DNA from 2 places in the Pseudomonas sp. MBLB4136 genome. Region 1 is predicted to be linked to the other one. Evidence: predicted binding sites of a transcription regulator. Region 1 holds the regulator's gene; the other holds the start of a gene.
What was found. The regulator LexA, encoded in region 1, represses DNA repair genes until DNA is damaged. The targets are predictions, from matches to a motif close to CTGTNTNNNNANACAG.
Positions count from the first base shown of each region.

Region 2: the regulator LexA is predicted to act here: its motif matches at 6,245-6,260, upstream of recN (DNA repair protein RecN).

Region 1 covers NZ_CP196713.1:1,537,252-1,546,162, reverse strand. The annotation lists gene ACSX1D_RS07060 (S-methyl-5'-thioinosine phosphorylase) at 1-217, opposite strand, end outside; gene nagZ (beta-N-acetylhexosaminidase) at 228-1,226, opposite strand; gene ACSX1D_RS07050 (L,D-transpeptidase family protein) at 1,248-1,772, opposite strand; gene ACSX1D_RS07045 (TetR family transcriptional regulator) at 1,821-2,528, opposite strand; gene lexA (transcriptional repressor LexA) at 2,800-3,408, shown strand; gene sulA (SOS-induced cell division inhibitor SulA) at 3,419-3,892, shown strand; gene ACSX1D_RS07030 (hypothetical protein) at 4,006-4,239, opposite strand; gene ACSX1D_RS07025 (DUF6586 family protein) at 4,317-4,835, opposite strand; gene topA (type I DNA topoisomerase) at 4,907-7,516, opposite strand; gene ACSX1D_RS07015 (DUF1653 domain-containing protein) at 7,632-7,868, opposite strand; gene fadA (acetyl-CoA C-acyltransferase FadA) at 7,947-8,911, opposite strand, start outside.
Region 2 covers NZ_CP196713.1:641,036-649,946, reverse strand. The annotation lists gene carB (carbamoyl-phosphate synthase large subunit) at 1-35, opposite strand, end outside; gene carA (glutamine-hydrolyzing carbamoyl-phosphate synthase small subunit) at 72-1,208, opposite strand; gene dapB (4-hydroxy-tetrahydrodipicolinate reductase) at 1,402-2,205, opposite strand; gene dnaJ (molecular chaperone DnaJ) at 2,295-3,422, opposite strand; gene dnaK (molecular chaperone DnaK) at 3,546-5,462, opposite strand; gene grpE (nucleotide exchange factor GrpE) at 5,563-6,129, opposite strand; gene recN (DNA repair protein RecN) at 6,285-7,958, shown strand; gene fur (ferric iron uptake transcriptional regulator) at 8,028-8,432, opposite strand; gene ACSX1D_RS02810 (outer membrane protein assembly factor BamE) at 8,530-8,911, shown strand, end outside.

The DNA of each region.
Region 1 (8,911 bases):
GCGCCCAGAGATTGGCGCGGTAGTTCACCTGATGCGGCGGAATACGGTGCGGGTGGCCATGCCGCGCGAGGAACAGCACCTCGCGCCCGGCGTAGTCGCCGCGCAGCACCGGCGCCGAAGGCGGACCGTAGGGCGATTCGAGATTCAAGGCCGAATTGATGGTCAGGCCCTCCAGCTGGGTCAGGCCGGTACCACCGATAATGGCGTAAACAGTCATCAAACGTTCCTCAATCAATCAGTTGGGCGGCGCGCAGGGCAGTCATGGCGTGCAGCCAACGCGGATCCTGTCGATACTCGACGCCTGGAAAAGCCCGACGGCGCATCTTGGCTAAGCCAGCCGGCACACTGACCTTGAGGCACTGCAAGGCACTCAGGGCCAACTCCGCCGCCGCACGATCATTGCACACCAGGCCCATGTCACAACCCGCCGTGAGGGCCGCCTCGATGCGCCCGGCGGCGTCGCCGGCCACATGAGCGCCGGCCATGGACAGGTCATCGCTGAAGATCACCCCGGTGAACCCCAGCTCGCCGCGCAGGATTTCCTGCAGCCAACGGCGCGAGAAACCCGCGGGCTGACTGTCGACCTGGGAATAGATGACGTGGGCCGGCATCACCGCGGCCAGCTCACCGCTGAGCCGCACAAACGGCTGCAGGTCGCTGGCGCGAATCTGTTCCAAGCTGCGCTCGTCCACCGGTATGGCCACATGGGAGTCGGCCTCGGCCCAGCCATGGCCGGGAAAATGCTTGCCGGTGGCCGCCATCCCTGCCGCGCCCATGCCTCGAATGAAGGCCCCGGCCAGCACCGCTGCCCGCTGCGCATCGCCCTCGAAGGCGCGACTGCCGACCACCGCGCTGCGCTGGTGGTCGAGGTCCAGCACCGGAGCGAAACTCAGGTCCAAACCGGCCGCCAACACCTCGGTGGCCATGATCCAGCCGCAGTACTCGGCCAGCGCCTCGGCATTCTGATTGTCCGCCACCGCGCGCATGGCCGGCAGGCGCACGAAACCATTGCGCAGACGCTGCACACGGCCACCTTCCTGATCCACGGCCAGCAGCAGTTCGGGGCGCACGGCGCGAATCGCCGCGCACAGCTCGCGCACCTGCCGCGGGTCCTCGATATTGCGTGCGAACAGAATCAACCCACCCACCTCCGGCTGCCTCAGCAACCGGCGGTCCTCGGCGGTCAGCCAGGTACCGTCGATATCCAGCATCAGCGAACCTTGCATGCTTGAACTCACTCGAAATCCTTAATTGAGGGGCATCGCTGCCCAGCCCGGGCAGGACGCTTCTTCGATGCGCACTGCGCACTTCAGGGGAACACGGGGGAACAGGGCGATCAGATCTTCATTGCGCAGGCGTATGCAGCCATGGGAGCGCGGCTCCCCCATCGGCTCGGTGTCCGGGGTACCGTGCAGGTAGATGTAGCGGCGAAAGGTGTCCACGTTGCCGAGCCGGTTGCGTCCCGGCTCGCAGCCGCTAAGCCAGAGAATCCGCGAAAGGATCCAGTCCCGCTCGGGAAACTGCGTGGCCAGTTCGGCAGACCACTGCTCGCCGGTCCAGCGCCGCCCGCGCAGCACCGCGCCAACCGGCAGCCCCTCACCGATCTTCGCCCGCACTCGATGCAAGCCCCGCGGCGTACAGCCGGAGCCATTGAGCTCACCGGGACCATTGAGCGCCGTGGAAACCGGCAGGCGCAGCAGCAACTGCCCGTCGACGAAGCCGTACAGGCACTGATCAGCAAGCGAAATATGCAGAAGGTCGAGATCGCGCATGGGCGGCTAGCTTAGCGGATCATGCCCGCCAAGCCCACCCGCTCACCGTTACACCTTGGCGGAGACGACCGGGCTCTTGACGCGCGCCCTGTGCTGGGCAGCCGCCAGCGCTTCATCGGCCAGACCGGACTCCGCCCGCATGCCCGCCGCCAGAAACGGCACCATCAGGCGCATCACCTGCTCAATCGAGGTATTGACCCCGAAATCGGTCTCGGCCATGGCCCGCAGGGCCTTGATCCCGGACATGCTGAACGCCGCGGCACCCAACATGAAGTGCACTCGCCAGAACAGCTCCAGCGGCGGAATACGTGGCGCCGCCTCATGCACCAGCAGCATGTAGCGCCGGAAAACCTTGCCGTAGACCTCTTCCAAGTACTTGCGCAGGTGGCCCTGGCTCTGACTGAAGGCCAAGCCCAGCAGGCGCATGAAGATCGACAGGTCGTTGCCACTGCGCGGCTTCACCGCCAGGGCCTGCTCGACCAGTAACTCGAGCAGTTCCTCGAGACTGGCCTTGCCCTCAGGCTTGGCCTGGCGGCGGTCGAGCTCACGCTCGAGACTGGCGCAGAACGGCCCGAGAAAGCGCGAGAAGACCGCCTGGATCAGCGCCTTCTTCGAACCGAAATGGTAATTCACCGCTGCCAGGTTGACCCCGGCCTTGCTGGTGATCAACCGCAGGGAAGTCTCGGCGAACCCCTTCTCCGCGAACAGCTGCTCCGCAGCATCGAGGATGCGTTCAACGGTTTCCGATTGAGCCATGACCTTTACACCTGACAAACACTTGTTTGAAACATACGTTTCAGCCCTGCTTCTTGTCAAGCCGCGTCAGACGTCTTTCGGCTGACCAGTCACAATTTCACAGTTGTGAGCGAGCGCAGCAGAGCAAGACGCGCGCAAAGCCGGCCAAGTAACACGCAGCCACCAACAAAGTGCAAGGGGAAAACCGGCCAGGACGCAGCAAAAGGTGGATTGCCAAGCAGCCTTCACTGTATATAATCCCAGTCACTGTATATAAAAACAGAGCCCAACCATGCTTAAGCTCACGCCGCGTCAAACAGAGATTCTCGCCTTCATCAAGCAGTGCCTGGAAGATAACGGCTACCCACCGACACGGGCTGAGATCGCCCAAGCGCTTGGCTTCAAGTCACCCAATGCAGCTGAAGAACACTTGAAGGCCCTGGCCCGCAAGGGTGCCATTGAGATGACTCCAGGTGCCTCTCGCGGCATTCGCATTCCCGGCTTCGAACCGAGCAACGAGGAAGAAGGCCTGCCGGTTATCGGCCGCGTAGCTGCCGGCGCGCCAGTTCTGGCGCAGCAGCACGTGGAAGAATCCTGCCGTATCAACCCGGAGTTCTTCCACCCTCGCGCCGACTACCTGTTGCGCGTGCGCGGCATGAGTATGAAGGACATCGGCATCTTCGATGGCGACCTGCTTGCCGTGCACACCACCCGGGAAGCGCACAACGGGCAAGTGGTGGTGGCCCGCATCGATGACGAGGTAACGGTCAAACGCTTCAAGCGTGACGGCAACAAGGTCTGGCTGCTCGCCGAGAATCCAGAGTTCGCGCCAATCGAGGTGAACCTGGAAGAACAGGATCTGGTTATCGAAGGCCTGAGCGTCGGCGTCATTCGCCGATAAAGGAGGATCTATGCAGTCCCCGCAGCCGCTGAACCGCACGCAACTGCCGCTGTTCGATGCATTCCTGGCCTCGCCAGCACCCGCGCTCATGGCCGAAGCCGCACAGTCGCCCTGGCTGGATGAGCCAGAGGCGTTCAGCGAGCTGTCTCTGCGCGGCGCTGCCGGGCACTGCCTGAGTTTGCTCGCGCCTATCCTCCGCGAGCTGAGCGAAACCAGTGACGCGCGCTGGCTAACCCTGATTGCGCCGCCGGCATCGCTGACCGCCAACTGGTTACGCGATGCGGGCCTGAACCGCGAACGCATCCTGCTGCTGCAGCCGGGCGAGCGGCAGAGCCCCCTGCAATTGGCCGAGGAAGCATTGAGGCTGGGACGCAGTCATACCGTAATCAGCTGGTTGCACCCACTCGGGCACGCCGCTCGGCAACGCTTGGAACAAGCCGCACGCCAGGGACAGGCGCAGAGCCTGAATATCAGCCTGGGTTAGGCCAGCGAAGTGGCGCGCAAACCGCGCATGGGGCATGCCGGTCAAGAAGGGATTGAAGAGACCAACGGAACCAACCTGACGGTCGACATTTGCGTCGACCCGGCGCTACCCGCTCAATGCAGGACGCGCGCCTGCTCCTCATGCTGAAAGTCGCCCTCGGCCAGCCGCCCAGCCATCTGCACGCCGACGTTCAGCATGGCCTTGGCGACTTCGATATGCTGGCCTTGCAGGAAGGCCTTGGCATCGGAAGAGAAATCCAGCACCACCAGCGCCTCCTCATCCTCAGCGCGACGCAGGGCTATGCGCCCATCGGGCAACTCGACAATTTCCAGGAAGGATGTAGGCATTGGTTCGACTCTCCACGAAAGGCCGTCATTGTAACAGCCGACCAGGCTTCACCCTAGCCCGCCCATCCCGAGCCGATTCACCACTCGGTGAGCGACTCGCGAAAACGCTGCGCCAGCGCCTTTAGCTGCTGCCGCCACGCCTCCAAGGTCTCCCGCGACAAGGGTGCCACCTCCTGATCCAGGCTGACCGCCTCGATCAAGGGCGTGAGTACGTCGGCCTTGGCCTTCCTTTCCTCCCGGGGCGGCAGAAACAGCTCGGCATAGGCCTGCAACAGCTGCGCCAGCCAGGTCTCCGGCTTCTGCGCAAGCTCCACCAGCTCGGCCAACTCGGGACTCGGTGCCGCCTCCAGCGACGCCCTGCTCAACAATTGCTCGGCGCGCGGCGCGTCGCGTTCCGGCAAGCGGTAGTAGCCGGCTATTTCATGGCATAACCCGAGCAGCGCCCCGTACAGGTGAAACAGGGCGGCCTCGCGCTCGGCCTGGATCAGGCCCTGGGCGTTCATCGCCCGCCCCTCTTCCGCCTTGCGCCAGGACTCCAGCGCCAGGCCGGCATAGAAAATCTTCTGATTGGTGCGGGTATAGAGTTCATTGGCCATGGCAGCACCCTCCTCTGCGGATCAAATCACTATACGCGCGCCCGTTCAGGACGGGCGCGCGATCTGCGGGGTTAGCGCTTGTCTTCGACCTTCCACTTGCCGCCATCATAGAACGCCCGCCAGCCGCTGGGCTTGCCCTCGACCTCGGACTGCACGTACTGCTCCTTGGTCTTGCGACTGTAGCGAATCACCGCCGGGCGGCCCTCGGGGTCCTTGGCGGGGGCCTCGAGGAGGAAGTGATACTTGGGATCGATCTCGTCCTTGTGCGGCAGCAGCTCCAGCACCAATGGCGCGCGGGTCTCGCGGTTCTTCGGGAACTGGCTGGCGGCGAGGAACAGGCCGGATGCGCCGTCACGCAACACGTAGGTGTCGTTGACCTTTTCGCACTTGAGCTCCGGCATCTTCACCGCGTCCATCTTCGGCGGCGCCGGCTCACCGCTCTTGAGCAGCTTGCGGGTGTTCTTGCACTCGCTGTTGGTACAGCCGAAGAACTTGCCGAAACGGCCGGTCTTGAGTTGCATCTGGCTGCCGCACTTGTCGCACTCCAGGCTCGGCCCCTCGTAACCCTTGATGCGGTATTGGCCCTGCTCGACCTCATAGCCGGAGCAGTCCGGGTTGTTGCCGCACACATGCAGCTTGCGTGTCTCGTCCAGCAGGTAGGCATCCATGGCGGTACCGCATTTCTGACAGCGGTGCTTGCCCAGCAATACCAGAGACTCCGACTCGCCCTCGTCGTCCGCGGCGATCTCGTCCCCCGGGATCAGGTTGATGGTCGACTTGCAGCGCTCCTTCGGCGGCAGGCTGTAGCCGGAGCAACCGAGGAACACCCCGGTGGAGGCTGTACGAATCATCATCGGCCGGCCGCATTCGCGGCAGGCGATGTCGGTCGGCGTCGGCAGGTTGGCGCGCATGCCGTTCTCGCCGGCCTCGGCCACCTCGAGCTTGCCCTTGAAGTCGCCATAGAATTCGTCGAGCAGGTGCTTCCACTCGCGCTCGCCCTGGGCGACATCGTCCAGGTGCTCCTCCATGCCGGCGGTAAAGCCGTAGTCCATCAGGTTGGCGAAGCTCTCGGACAGGCGCTCGGTAACGATCTCGCCCATCTTCTCGGAATAGAAACGGCGGTTATGCAGGGCGACGTAGCCGCGGTCCTGAATGGTCGAGATGATCGCCGCATAGGTCGAAGGCCGACCGATCCCGCGCTTCTCCATCTCCTTGACCAGGCTGGCCTCGGAGTAGCGCGGCGGCGGCTTGGTGAAATGCTGGCTGGGGTCGAGCTTGAGCAAATTGAGCACTTCGCCTTCGCTCATCTCCGGCAGCACGTCGTCATCACCCGGCTTGCTTTGCTGCGGCAACGCGCGGGTATAGCCGTCGAACTTGAGGATACGGCCCTTGGCACGCAGCTCGAACTGGGCCGCGGTCACGGTGACCGTGGTCGACAGGTACTCGGCCGGCGGCATCTGGCAGGCGACGAACTGACGCCAGATCAGCTCATAGAGACGCTCGGCGTCGCGCTCCATACCGGACAACTGGGTCGGTTTGAGGTTGACGTCGGAGGGGCGAATCGCCTCGTGAGCCTCTTGGGCGCCTTCCTTGCTGCTGTAGACGTTGGCCTTGGCCGGCAGGTACTTCTGCCCGTACTCATTCTCGATGAAGTCACGCACCATGCTCACGGCATCCGCCGAGAGGTTGGTCGAGTCGGTACGCATGTAGGTGATATAGCCGGCCTCATAGAGACGCTGGGCCATCATCATGGTCTTCTTCACCCCGAAGCCCAGGCGGTTGCTAGCGGCCTGCTGCAGAGTGGAGGTAATGAAGGGCGCCGATGGCTTGCTGCTGGTGGGCTTGTCTTCGCGCTTGGCGATGCTGTAACTGGAGGCTTTCAGCGTCGCCAGGGCGGCCATGGCCTGCGCTTCGTTCAGCGGCTTGAAGGCGGAGCCGTTCTCGCGGGCCACCTCGAAGCGCACGGTGGCGCCCTTGCCGGTGCCGAGGTCGGCGTGCACTTCCCAGTACTCTTCCGGGACAAAGGCACGGATCTCCTTCTCCCGCTCGACCACCAGCTTCACCGCCACCGACTGCACACGGCCGGCGGACAGGCCACGAGCGATCTTCGCCCACAGCAGCGGCGAGACCATATAGCCGACCACGCGATCGAGAAAGCGCCGCGCCTGCTGGGCATTGACCCGATTGATGTCGAGCTCGCCCGGCTGGGAAAACGCTTCCTGAATCGCCTTCTTAGTGATCTCGTTGAACACCACGCGCTTGTAGCGGCTGTCATCGCCGCCGATGGACTCGCGCAGGTGCCAGGCGATGGCTTCCCCCTCGCGATCCAAGTCGGTCGCGAGGTAGATGGTGTCGGCTTCCTTGGCCAGGCGCCGCAGTTCTTCGACGACCTTCTCCTTGCCCGGCAGAATCTCGTACTTGGCTTTCCAGCCCTGTTCGGGGTCGACCCCCATGCGCGCGAACAGCTGGCGCTTGGCCTTCTCCTTGGGCGACAGGGCCGGCACCTCGCCGGCCGCTGCCTTGCCACGTTTGGCCGGCTCTTTGGCGGCACTCGCCGAGCCACTGGTAGGCAGGTCACGGATGTGGCCGATGCTCGACTTCACCACGTACTGGCTACCCAAGTACTTGTTGATGGTCTTGGCCTTGGCCGGGGATTCCACGATGACCAGCGATTTACCCATGGATCAGAAAATTCCTGAATTCTTAATATTGAAGGGCGGCAGGCGCCCGACGCGGCACCGCTATATATAGTGGCGCTAAAGGTGAGGTCAAGCGCAGGCGTGCCGCGAGATTGGCTCAGACCACGCCGATTGACGGCGTTTCGGCCCGCACCAGGGCAAAACGCGGAACCGTTTCCCCCTTGACCACCACGTCCTCGCGGAACATCTCCAGCGGCCGCACCCACAACCCGTAATCGCCGTACAGCGCCTGGTAGACCACCATCTGCTGCTCGGTCTCCGAGTGTCGGGCGACCCCGAACACCCGGTATTCGGGCCCCTTATAATGACGATAGATTCCCGCCTGTAACTGCATCGCAGAATTCCTTGAAAAAACTTATCGTCGACAAACAAAAACCGGGGCACTAGGCCCCGGTTTTCTATCCGCCAACGCTTAGATGCGTTCGAATACGGTGGTGATGCCCTGGCCGAGGCCCACACACATGGTGGACACGCCCAAGGTACCACCGTTCTGCTTCATGACGTTCAGCAGGGTACCGGAGATACGCGCACCGGAACAACCGAACGGGTGCCCCAGGGCAATGGCGCCACCGTGCAGGTTGACCTTCTCTTCCATCTTGTCGAGCAGCTTGAGGTCCTTCAGCACCGGCAGGGCCTGGGCGGCGAAGGCTTCGTTGAGCTCGACGAAATCGATGTCGGCCATGCTCAGACCGGCGCGCTTGAGCGCCTTCTGGGTGGACGGCACCGGACCGTAACCCATGATCGCCGGATCGACACCGGCCACGGCCATGGCGCGAACCACGGCCATCGGCTGGATACCCAGGTCCTGGGCACGCTGCGCCGACATCACGATCATGCAGGAGGCACCGTCGGTGATCTGCGAGGACGTCCCCGCGGTCACGGTGCCGCCTTTCGGATTGAATGCCGGCTTGAGGCTCGCCAGGCTCTCCAAGGTGGTCTCCGGACGAATGGTTTCGTCGTAGTCGAACACCTTGAGGAAGCCGTTCTCGTCGTAGCCCTGCATCGGGATGATTTCATCCTTGAACTTGCCTTCGACGGTGGCCTTGTGTGCCAGGCGGTGCGAGCGCTCACCGAAGGCGTCCTGTTGCTCGCGGCCGATGCCGTGCATCTTGCCGAGCATTTCCGCGGTCAGGCCCATCATGCCCGACGCCTTGGCGGCGTACAGGGACAGGTGCGGGTTCGGGTCGACGCCGTGCATCATGCCGACGTGACCCATGTGCTCCACGCCGCCGACGACGAAGACGTCGCCGTTGCCGGTCTGGATCGCCTGCACGGCGGTGTGCAGGGCGCTCATGGACGAGCCGCACAGGCGGCTGACGGTCTGCCCGGCGCTGGTGTGCGGGATCTGAGTCATCAACGACGCCATGCGCGCGATGT
Region 2 (8,911 bases), 900 kb from region 1:
ATCAGGATGCTTTTGATATCTGTACGTTTTGGCATGTCTCTTACTCGAATCCTTGGGTCAGTCGGCGTGGCTTAGCGGCGCTTGGCCATGGCTTCGATGAAGCGGTCGAACAGCGGCGCGACGTCGTGCGGGCCGGGGCTCGCCTCGGGGTGACCCTGGAAGCTGAAGGCGACCTTGTCGGTCCGCTCGATGCCCTGCAGGGTGCCGTCGAACAGCGACTTGTGGATGGCCCGGACGTTGCCCGGCAGGCTGCCCTCGTCCACGGCGAAGCCGTGGTTCTGGCTGGTGATCATCACCACGCCGGAATCGAGGTCCTGCACCGGGTGGTTGGCACCGTGGTGGCCGTGGCCCATCTTCAGGGTCTTGGCGCCGGACGCCAGGGCCAGCAGCTGGTGGCCAAGGCAGATGCCGAACACCGGAATATCGGTCTCCAACACGTCCTTGATGGCCTGGATCGCGTAATCGCACGGCTCGGGATCGCCCGGGCCATTGGACAGGAACACGCCATCGGGATTCAGCGCCAGCACTTCGTTGGCCGGGGTCTGCGCCGGCACCACGGTCAGGCGGCAGCCGCGCGCCACCAACATGCGCAGGATGTTCAGCTTGACCCCGTAGTCGTAGGCCACCACGTGATAGGGCAGCTCGCCAGCCGGGATCTGCGGGTGACTGTCGTCCTTCAGGTTCCAGGTGCTTTCGCGCCACTCGTAGGACTCGGTGCAGCTGACCACCTTGGCCAGGTCCATGCCCTTGAGGCCGGGGAAGCTGCGCGCCAGTTCCAGGGCTTTTTCCTCGGTGGCGTCTGCGCCGGCGAGGATGCAGCCGTTCTGCGACCCCTTCTCGCGCAGGATGCGGGTCAGGCGGCGAGTGTCGATGCCGGCGATGGCAACGGTGCCGTTTTCCTTCAGGTAGTCGGGCAACGACTGCTTGTTGCGCCAGTTGCTGGCGGTCAGCGGCAGGTCACGAATGATCAGACCGGCGGCCCAGACCCGATTGGACTCGGCGTCCTCCGGGGTGGTGCCGGTGTTGCCGATATGCGGATAGGTCAGGGTAACGATTTGCTGGGCATAGGAGGGATCGGTAAGGATTTCCTGATAGCCGGTCATGGCGGTATTGAACACCACCTCTCCAATAGTATGGCCATCGGCACCGATGGCCTCGCCGCGAAAAATGCTGCCGTCAGCAAGGGCGAGTATGGCTGGCTTAGTCAAGAAGACCTCCCGTCGATCAAGGCTTGAAGCAAACGCAGGTTGTAAAAAAGCGGGATGACGTATCGACCGTCACCCCGCTTTTTTATCTGATTCATTCTGCGTAACTTTTAGTGGACACACTAAAGCGGGAAGCTTACAGGAAAGTGACTTTTTGGTCCACATCCAGATAAGCCTCCGCCCAGTTGCACGGGGCTCAGTTGAGCCCCAGAACGTCCTGCATGTCATACAACCCGGCATCCCGCCCCTGCAGCCACAGGGCGGAGCGCACCGCCCCCTTGGCGAAGGTCATGCGGCTGGAGGCCTTGTGGGTGATCTCCACCCGCTCGCCGTCGGCGGCAAACAGCACGGTATGGTCGCCGACCACGTCGCCGGCGCGCACGGTGGCAAAGCCGATGGTCTCGCGAGCGCGAGCGCCGGTCTGGCCTTCGCGGCCGTAGACCGCGACCTTCTGCAGATCACGCCCCAGGGCATTGGCCACCACTTCGCCCATGCGCAAAGCAGTCCCGGAGGGCGCATCGACCTTGTGCCGATGGTGGGCCTCGATGATCTCGATATCCACCTCGTCGCCCAGCACCCGCGCCGCGGTATCCAGCAGCTTCAGGCAGAGGTTGACGCCGACGCTGAAGTTGGCGGCGAAGACGATCGGGATCTGCTTGCCCGCCTCGGCCAGCAGCTGCTTCTCCGCGACACTGAAGCCCGTGGTGCCAATGACCATGGCCTTGCCCGCCTGACGGCAGACCTCCAGGTTCTTCAGGGTCACCGAGGGGTGAGTGAAATCGATCAGCACATCGAACTGGTCCAGCACGGCAGCCAGGTCGCCGGACAACGGCACACCCAGCTTGCCCAGCCCGGTCAGCTCGCCGGCATCGGCACCGACCAAGCTGCTGTCCGGGCGATCGACCGCGGCACTCAGGCTGGCACCTTCGGCCTGCTGCACCGCCTCGATCAGGGTCTTGCCCATGCGCCCCGCGGCGCCCATCACGGCAATTCGTTGCATATCTAGAAACTCCAAGCTGCAGGTCCGCCGCCGGGTATAGAGGGCTGACTCATACCATCATCAGCCCGAGCGCCCGGCCGGCCGACTCGTTACAAATCGCCAAAGAAGCGCTTGACGCCCTCGAACCAGCCACTGGCCTTGGGCGAGTGGGAACTGTCGCCGGCCAGGGACTGACGGAACTCCTCGAGCAGCTCACGCTGGCGTCGATCCAGATTGACCGGGGTCTCCACCGCGACCCGGCACATCAGGTCGCCAGCACCACCGCCGCGCACCGGCGCCACGCCCTTGCCGCGCAGGCGGAACAGCTTGCCGGTCTGGGTGCCTTCCGGAATCTTCAGCTTGACCCGGCCATCCAGAGTCGGCACTTCCAGCTCGCCGCCCAGGGCGGCGTCGGCGAAGCTGATCGGCACCTCGCAATACAGGTGCTTGCCGTCACGCTGGAAGATCGAGTGCTCGCGCACATTGACCACCACATAGAGGTCGCCCGCCGGGCCACCCATGGCGCCCGCCTCGCCCTCGCCGGACAGACGAATGCGATCGCCGGTGTCGACGCCGGCCGGCACCTTGACCGACAGGGTCTTGTGCTCCTCGACCCGGCCGTGGCCGTGGCAGCTGCCACAGGGGTCGGTGATCATCTTGCCGTTGCCATGACAGCGCGGACAGGTCTGCTGCACCGAGAAGAAGCCCTGCTGCATGCGCACCTGGCCGATACCGCCGCAGGTGGTACAGGTCACCGGGCTGGTGCCCTTCTTGGCGCCCGAGCCATCGCAGCTCTTGCAATTGACCAGGGTCGGCACGCGAATGGTCACCGTGGTGCCGCGCACCGCCTCTTCCAGGTCCAGCTCAAGGGTGTAGCGCAGGTCGCTGCCCCGCTGGGCGCCACCGCGCTGACCACCACGACCGCCGCCGAAGAAGTCGCTGAACACGTCGCCGAAGATATCGGAGAAGTTCGCGCCGCCGAAGCCGGCGCCACCGCCGCCACCCATGCTCGGGTCGACGCCGGCGTGGCCGTACTGGTCGTAAGCGGCCCGCTTGCTGGCGTCGGACAGCACCTCGTAGGCCTCATTGGCCTCCTTGAACTTCTCTTCCGACGCTTTGTCGTCGGGATTGCGGTCCGGGTGGTGCTTCATCGCCAGGCGCCGGTAAGCCTTCTTCAGCTCCGCCTCGCTGGCGCCGCGCTCGACACCCAGCACCTCGTAATAGTCACGTTTAGACATAGATCCTCAACACCCTCAAATCGCCTCCTCCAGACACGCCAACGCGGGAGCAAGCCCCCGCGCGGCGATTCATCCCGCCCGTGACGCGCGCCACGAGCGGATGGAGCAGCAGCAAGCCTGCGCTTACTTGTTGTCCTTGACCTCTTCGAACTCGGCGTCGACCACGTCGTCGCCAGCGTTCTTGGCCTGATCACCGGCGTCCGCTGCGGCACCCGCCTGCGGCTGCTCGGCGTACATCTTCTGCGCCAGCGGCGTGGTCGCCTCGGACAGGGCATTCATCTTGGCCTCGATGGCCGCCTTATCGTCACCCTTCACTGCCACTTCCAGCTCGCCCAGGGCCTTCTCGATCGCCGCCTTCTCATCCTCGGTGGCTTTGTCGCCAGCCTCGGTGAGCATCTTGCGGGTGGCATGCACCAGCTGGTCACCCTGGTTGCGCGCGGTCGCCAGTTCCTCGAACTTGCGGTCTTCCTCGGCATTGGCCTCGGCGTCGCGGACCATCTGCTCGATTTCCTCCTCGGACAGGCCGGAGTTGGCCTTGATCACGATGGACTGCTGCTTGCCGGTGGCCTTGTCCTTCGCGCCGACATGCAGGATGCCGTTGGCGTCGATGTCGAAGGTCACCTCGATCTGCGGCACGCCACGCGGAGCCGGCGGAATCTCGGCCAGGTCGAACTTGCCCAGCGACTTGTTCTGCGCGGCCTGCTTGCGCTCGCCCTGCAGCACGTGGATGGTCACGGCGCTCTGGTTGTCGTCGGCGGTGGAGAACACCTGGGACTTCTTGGTCGGGATGGTGGTGTTCTTCTCGATCAGTGCGGTCATCACCCCACCCATGGTCTCGATACCCAGGGTCAGCGGAGAGACGTCCAGCAGCAGCACGTCCTTGACGTCGCCGGCCAGTACCGCGCCCTGAATGGCGGCGCCCATGGCCACGGCTTCGTCCGGATTGACGTCCTTGCGCGCTTCCTTGCCGAAGAACTCGGCAACGGTCTTCTGCACCAGCGGCATGCGGGTCTGGCCACCGACCAGGATCACGTCATGGATCGAGCCGACGTCGATGCCGGCATCCTTCAGGGCGATGCGGCACGGTTCGATGGTGCGCTGCACCAGGTCCTCGACCAGCGACTCCAGCTTGGAGCGGGAGATCTTCACGTTGAGGTGCTTGGGACCGCTGGCATCGGCGGTGATGTACGGCAGGTTGACGTCGGTCTGCTGGCTCGAGGACAGCTCGATCTTGGCCTTCTCCGCCGCCTCTTTCAGGCGCTGCATGGCCAGCGGGTCGCCCTTGAGGTTCATGCCGGTTTCTTTCTTGAACTCTTCCACCAGGTAATCGATCAGACGCAGGTCGAAGTCCTCACCACCGAGGAAGGTGTCGCCGTTGGTGGCCAACACTTCGAACTGGTGCTCGCCGTCAACTTCGGCGATCTCGATCACCGAAATATCGAAGGTACCGCCACCCAGGTCATAGACGATCACGGTGTGGTCGCCCTTGGCCTTGTCCATGCCATAGGCCAGGGCCGCGGCGGTCGGCTCGTTGATGATGCGTTTGACGTCCAGACCGGCGATGCGGCCGGCGTCCTTGGTGGCCTGACGCTGGCTGTCGTTGAAGTAGGCCGGCACGGTGATCACCGCCTCGGTCACAGGCTCGCCGAGGTAGTCTTCGGCGGTCTTCTTCATCTTCTTCAGCACTTCCGCGGAGATCTGCGGCGGGGCCATCTTCTGGTCCTTGACCTGCACCCAGGCGTCGCCGTTGTCAGCCTTGACGATCTTGTACGGCACCATCTGGATGTCTTTCTGCACCACGTTTTCTTCGAAGCGACGACCGATCAGGCGCTTCACCGCGTACAGGGTGTTGTGCGGGTTGGTCACCGCCTGGCGCTTGGCCGACTGACCGACGAGGATCTCGCCGTCGTTGCTGTAGGCGATGATCGACGGCGTGGTGCGAGCGCCTTCGGCGTTCTCCAGCACCTTGACACTGCCGTTTTCCAGAATGGAGACGCAGGAGTTGGTAGTCCCCAGGTCGATACCGATGATTTTGCCCATATTCACTCTCCCGAAATTTCGATTTCCCCGCCGCCTTGCTTGACCGGCCGCGGTAGCACTAAAACGCTTGATTCAACAAATGGGGGCTCGCCGGCGAATTTCAAGCCTGCTCGTCGATGGACGGCGGCGCTTCGGCCGGGGCCTTGCTGACCACCACCATGGCCGGGCGCAACAGCCGACCGTTGAGCAGATAGCCCTTCTGGAACACCTTGAGCACGCTATTGGGCTCCACCTGGGTGCTCTCCTGCATGGCCATCGCCTGGTGCTGCTCCGGATCGAACGGCGCGCCTTCCGGGTCGACCGCCTCCAGCTGGTGACGCTTGAGGGTGTCCTGGAACAGCTTGAGGGTCAGCTCCATGCCTTCGCGCACCGCCTTGATCGCCTCGTCGTTCGGGCTCGACAGCTCGAGCCCGCGCTCCAGGCTGTCGACCACCGGCAGCAGGTCGCTGGCGAACTTTTCCAGGGCGAACTTGTGCGCCTTCTCCACATCCTGCTCGGCGCGGCGACGCACGTTCTGCAGGTCGGCGGCCATGCGCAGGGCCTTGTCCTGAGCGGCAGCCAACTCCTCCTCGAGAACCTGGATACGGGCATCCAACTCGCCGCCCGCCGCCTCGACCTCGGCGGAAACCTCAGGAAGCTGGTTATCTTGGGTCTGTTCGTCTGCCATGCAACTCTCCTCTGATAATTCGGCACAGGTCGGAACCTGCGCACCTGCCGCCTATATGGGGCCTAAATTTCACGCTTCAAGGGCGGCGGGAGGATTGTCAGCGGCAAAACAAACACTGTATAAATAACCAGACTTCAACCCCGAGAGGCCTCGCCATGCTGGTGCACCTGTCCGTACACAACTACGCCATCGTTGAACATCTCGACCTGGAGCTGGACAGCGGGATGAGCGTGATCAGCGGCGAAACCGGCGCCGGCAAGTCGATCATGCTCGACGCCCTCGGCCTCTGCCTGGGCGATCGTGCGGACAGCGGCGTGGTGCGCCCCGGCGCGGACAAGGCGGACATCCTCGCCAGCTTCGACCTCAACGACATTCCCGAGGCGCGGGCCTGGCTGGCCGAGCGCGACCTGAAGCACGACGGCCCATGCATCCTGCGCCGGGTGATCACCGCCGAAGGCCGCTCGCGCGGCTATATCAACGGCTCGCCCTGCCCCCAAGGCGACCTCAAGGCCCTCGGCGAACTGCTGATCGACATCCACAGCCAGCACGAACACCAGTCCCTGCTCAAGGCCGACACCCATCGCCGCCTGCTCGACGAGTACGCCGGCAGCCAGGAACTGGCGCGCCAGGTGCAACTGGCCGCGCAGCGCTGGAAGCAGACCAAGAGCGAGCTTGAGCGCCTCTCCGGGATGGGTGACGAGCAGCGCGCCCGCCATCAGCTGCTCAGCTATCAGCTCGAGGAACTGGACAACCTGGCCCTCGGCGAACAGGAGCTGGAACAGCTCGAGCAGGAGCACAAGACCCTGACCAACGCCGAAAGCCTGCTCAGCGCCTGCCGCCTGGTGATCGAGCAATGCAGCGAGAATGATGCCGGCAACGTGCTGTCGGCATTGACCGGTAGCCTCAACCGCCTCAGCGGCTTCCAGGGGCAACCCGGCGCCCTCAACGAGGCGATCAACCTGTTGGCCAGTGCGCAGATCCAGGTGGAAGAGGCGGTCGGCGAGCTGAACCGCTTTCTCGACCACTTCGACGCCGACCCCGAGCGCCTGCAGATGCTCGAGGAGCGCCTCGACACCATCTACACCCTGGCGCGCAAGCACCGCATCCAGCCCAGCGAGATGGCCGCGCTGCAGCAGCAGCTGTTCGAGGAACTGGAAAGCCTCAACGCCGACGACCAGGCCGTCGAGCGCCTCGGCGAAGAGCTCGACGCCTATGCCCGCCACTACCAGGAAAAGGCCGCGGAGCTGAGCGCCCTGCGCAACGAGGCCGCCAACCGCCTCGCCACGGCCGTGGAGACGGAGATGCACAGCCTGGGCATGCCTGGCGGGCGCTTCACTATCCAGCTGCGCGGCAACAGCAGCGACGAGCCGCAGGCCAACGGTTTGGAGCAGGTCGAGTTCCTGGTCAGCGCCAACCCCGGGCAGCCGCTCAAGGCCCTAGCCAAAGTCGCCTCCGGCGGCGAGCTGTCGCGTATCAGCCTGGCCATCCAGGTGATCACCGCCCAGACCTCACGGGTGCCGACCCTGGTCTTCGACGAAGTCGACGTCGGCATTGGCGGGCCGACCGCCGAGGTGGTCGGCCAGCTGCTGCGCCGCCTTGGCGAGCGCGGCCAGGTCCTGACCGTCACCCACCTGCCGCAGGTGGCTGCGCAAGGGCACCAGCACCTGTTCGTGCACAAGGTGCGGGAAAGCGACGCGACCCGCACCGCGGTGAGCAAGCTCGAGCGTCACCAGCGGGTCGAGGAGATCGCCCGCATGCTCGGCGGCGTCGACCTCACCGAGGAGTCCCTGGCCCACGCCCGGCAGATGGTCGCCAGCGCCCAGGCCTGAGCAAGTAGCGGCGCCAAGCAACAAAAAAGGCGACCCTAGGGTCGCCTTTCTCATGCCGCGCCAGTGCGCCTACTTCTTCTTGCGCACGTAGAGCACCAGGTTGTGATCGACCAGCTCGAAGCCGTGCTCGCGGACGATCTCCTTCTGCCGCTTCTCGATTTCCGGGTCGAAGAACTCGATCACCTCGCCGGAGTCGACACAGACCATATGATCGTGATGACCGCTGTCGGCCAACTCGAACACCGCATGGCCGCCATCGAAATTGTGTCGCACCACCAGGCCTGCCGCCTCGAACTGGGTCAACACGCGATACACCGTTGCCAGACCGACATCCTCGCCCGCCTCCATCAGCGCCTTGTATACATCCTCTGCGCTCATGTGGCGCTGCTCGGCGGAATCGAGCATCTGCAATATCTTGACCCTCGGCAGGGTCACTTTCAGGCCAGCCTTGCGTAGTTCGCTATTTTCAACCATGGTCTGCTTTCTCGTGGAAGCGGTTTTGCAGCTTCCCTTATTACGGGTATGATCCGGGTTTACGTTGCCCAGCCAAGATAGTGGAAGTCACCCACCGATGCAAAATGCCAAGCTCCTGCTGACCAGCCTCACCTTGACGGGGCTCTTCGCACTCGCCGGTTGCTCATTCCCCGGGGTTTACAAAATCGACATCCAACAGGGCAATGTCGTCACGCAGGACATGATAGACCAGTTGCGCCCTGGAATGACCCGCCGCCAAGTGCGGTTTATCATGGGCAACCCGCTGCTCACCGACACCTTCCACAGCAACCGCTGGGACTACCTCTACAGCATCCAGCCGGGGGGTGGCCAGCGCCTGCAGGAGCGCGTCAGCCTGGTCTTCGATGGCAACGACCAGCTGGCCGGCCTGTCCGGCGACTTCATGCCCGGCGTCAGCCGCGACCAGGCGATCCTTGGCGAGGACGGCGATCCGACCACGC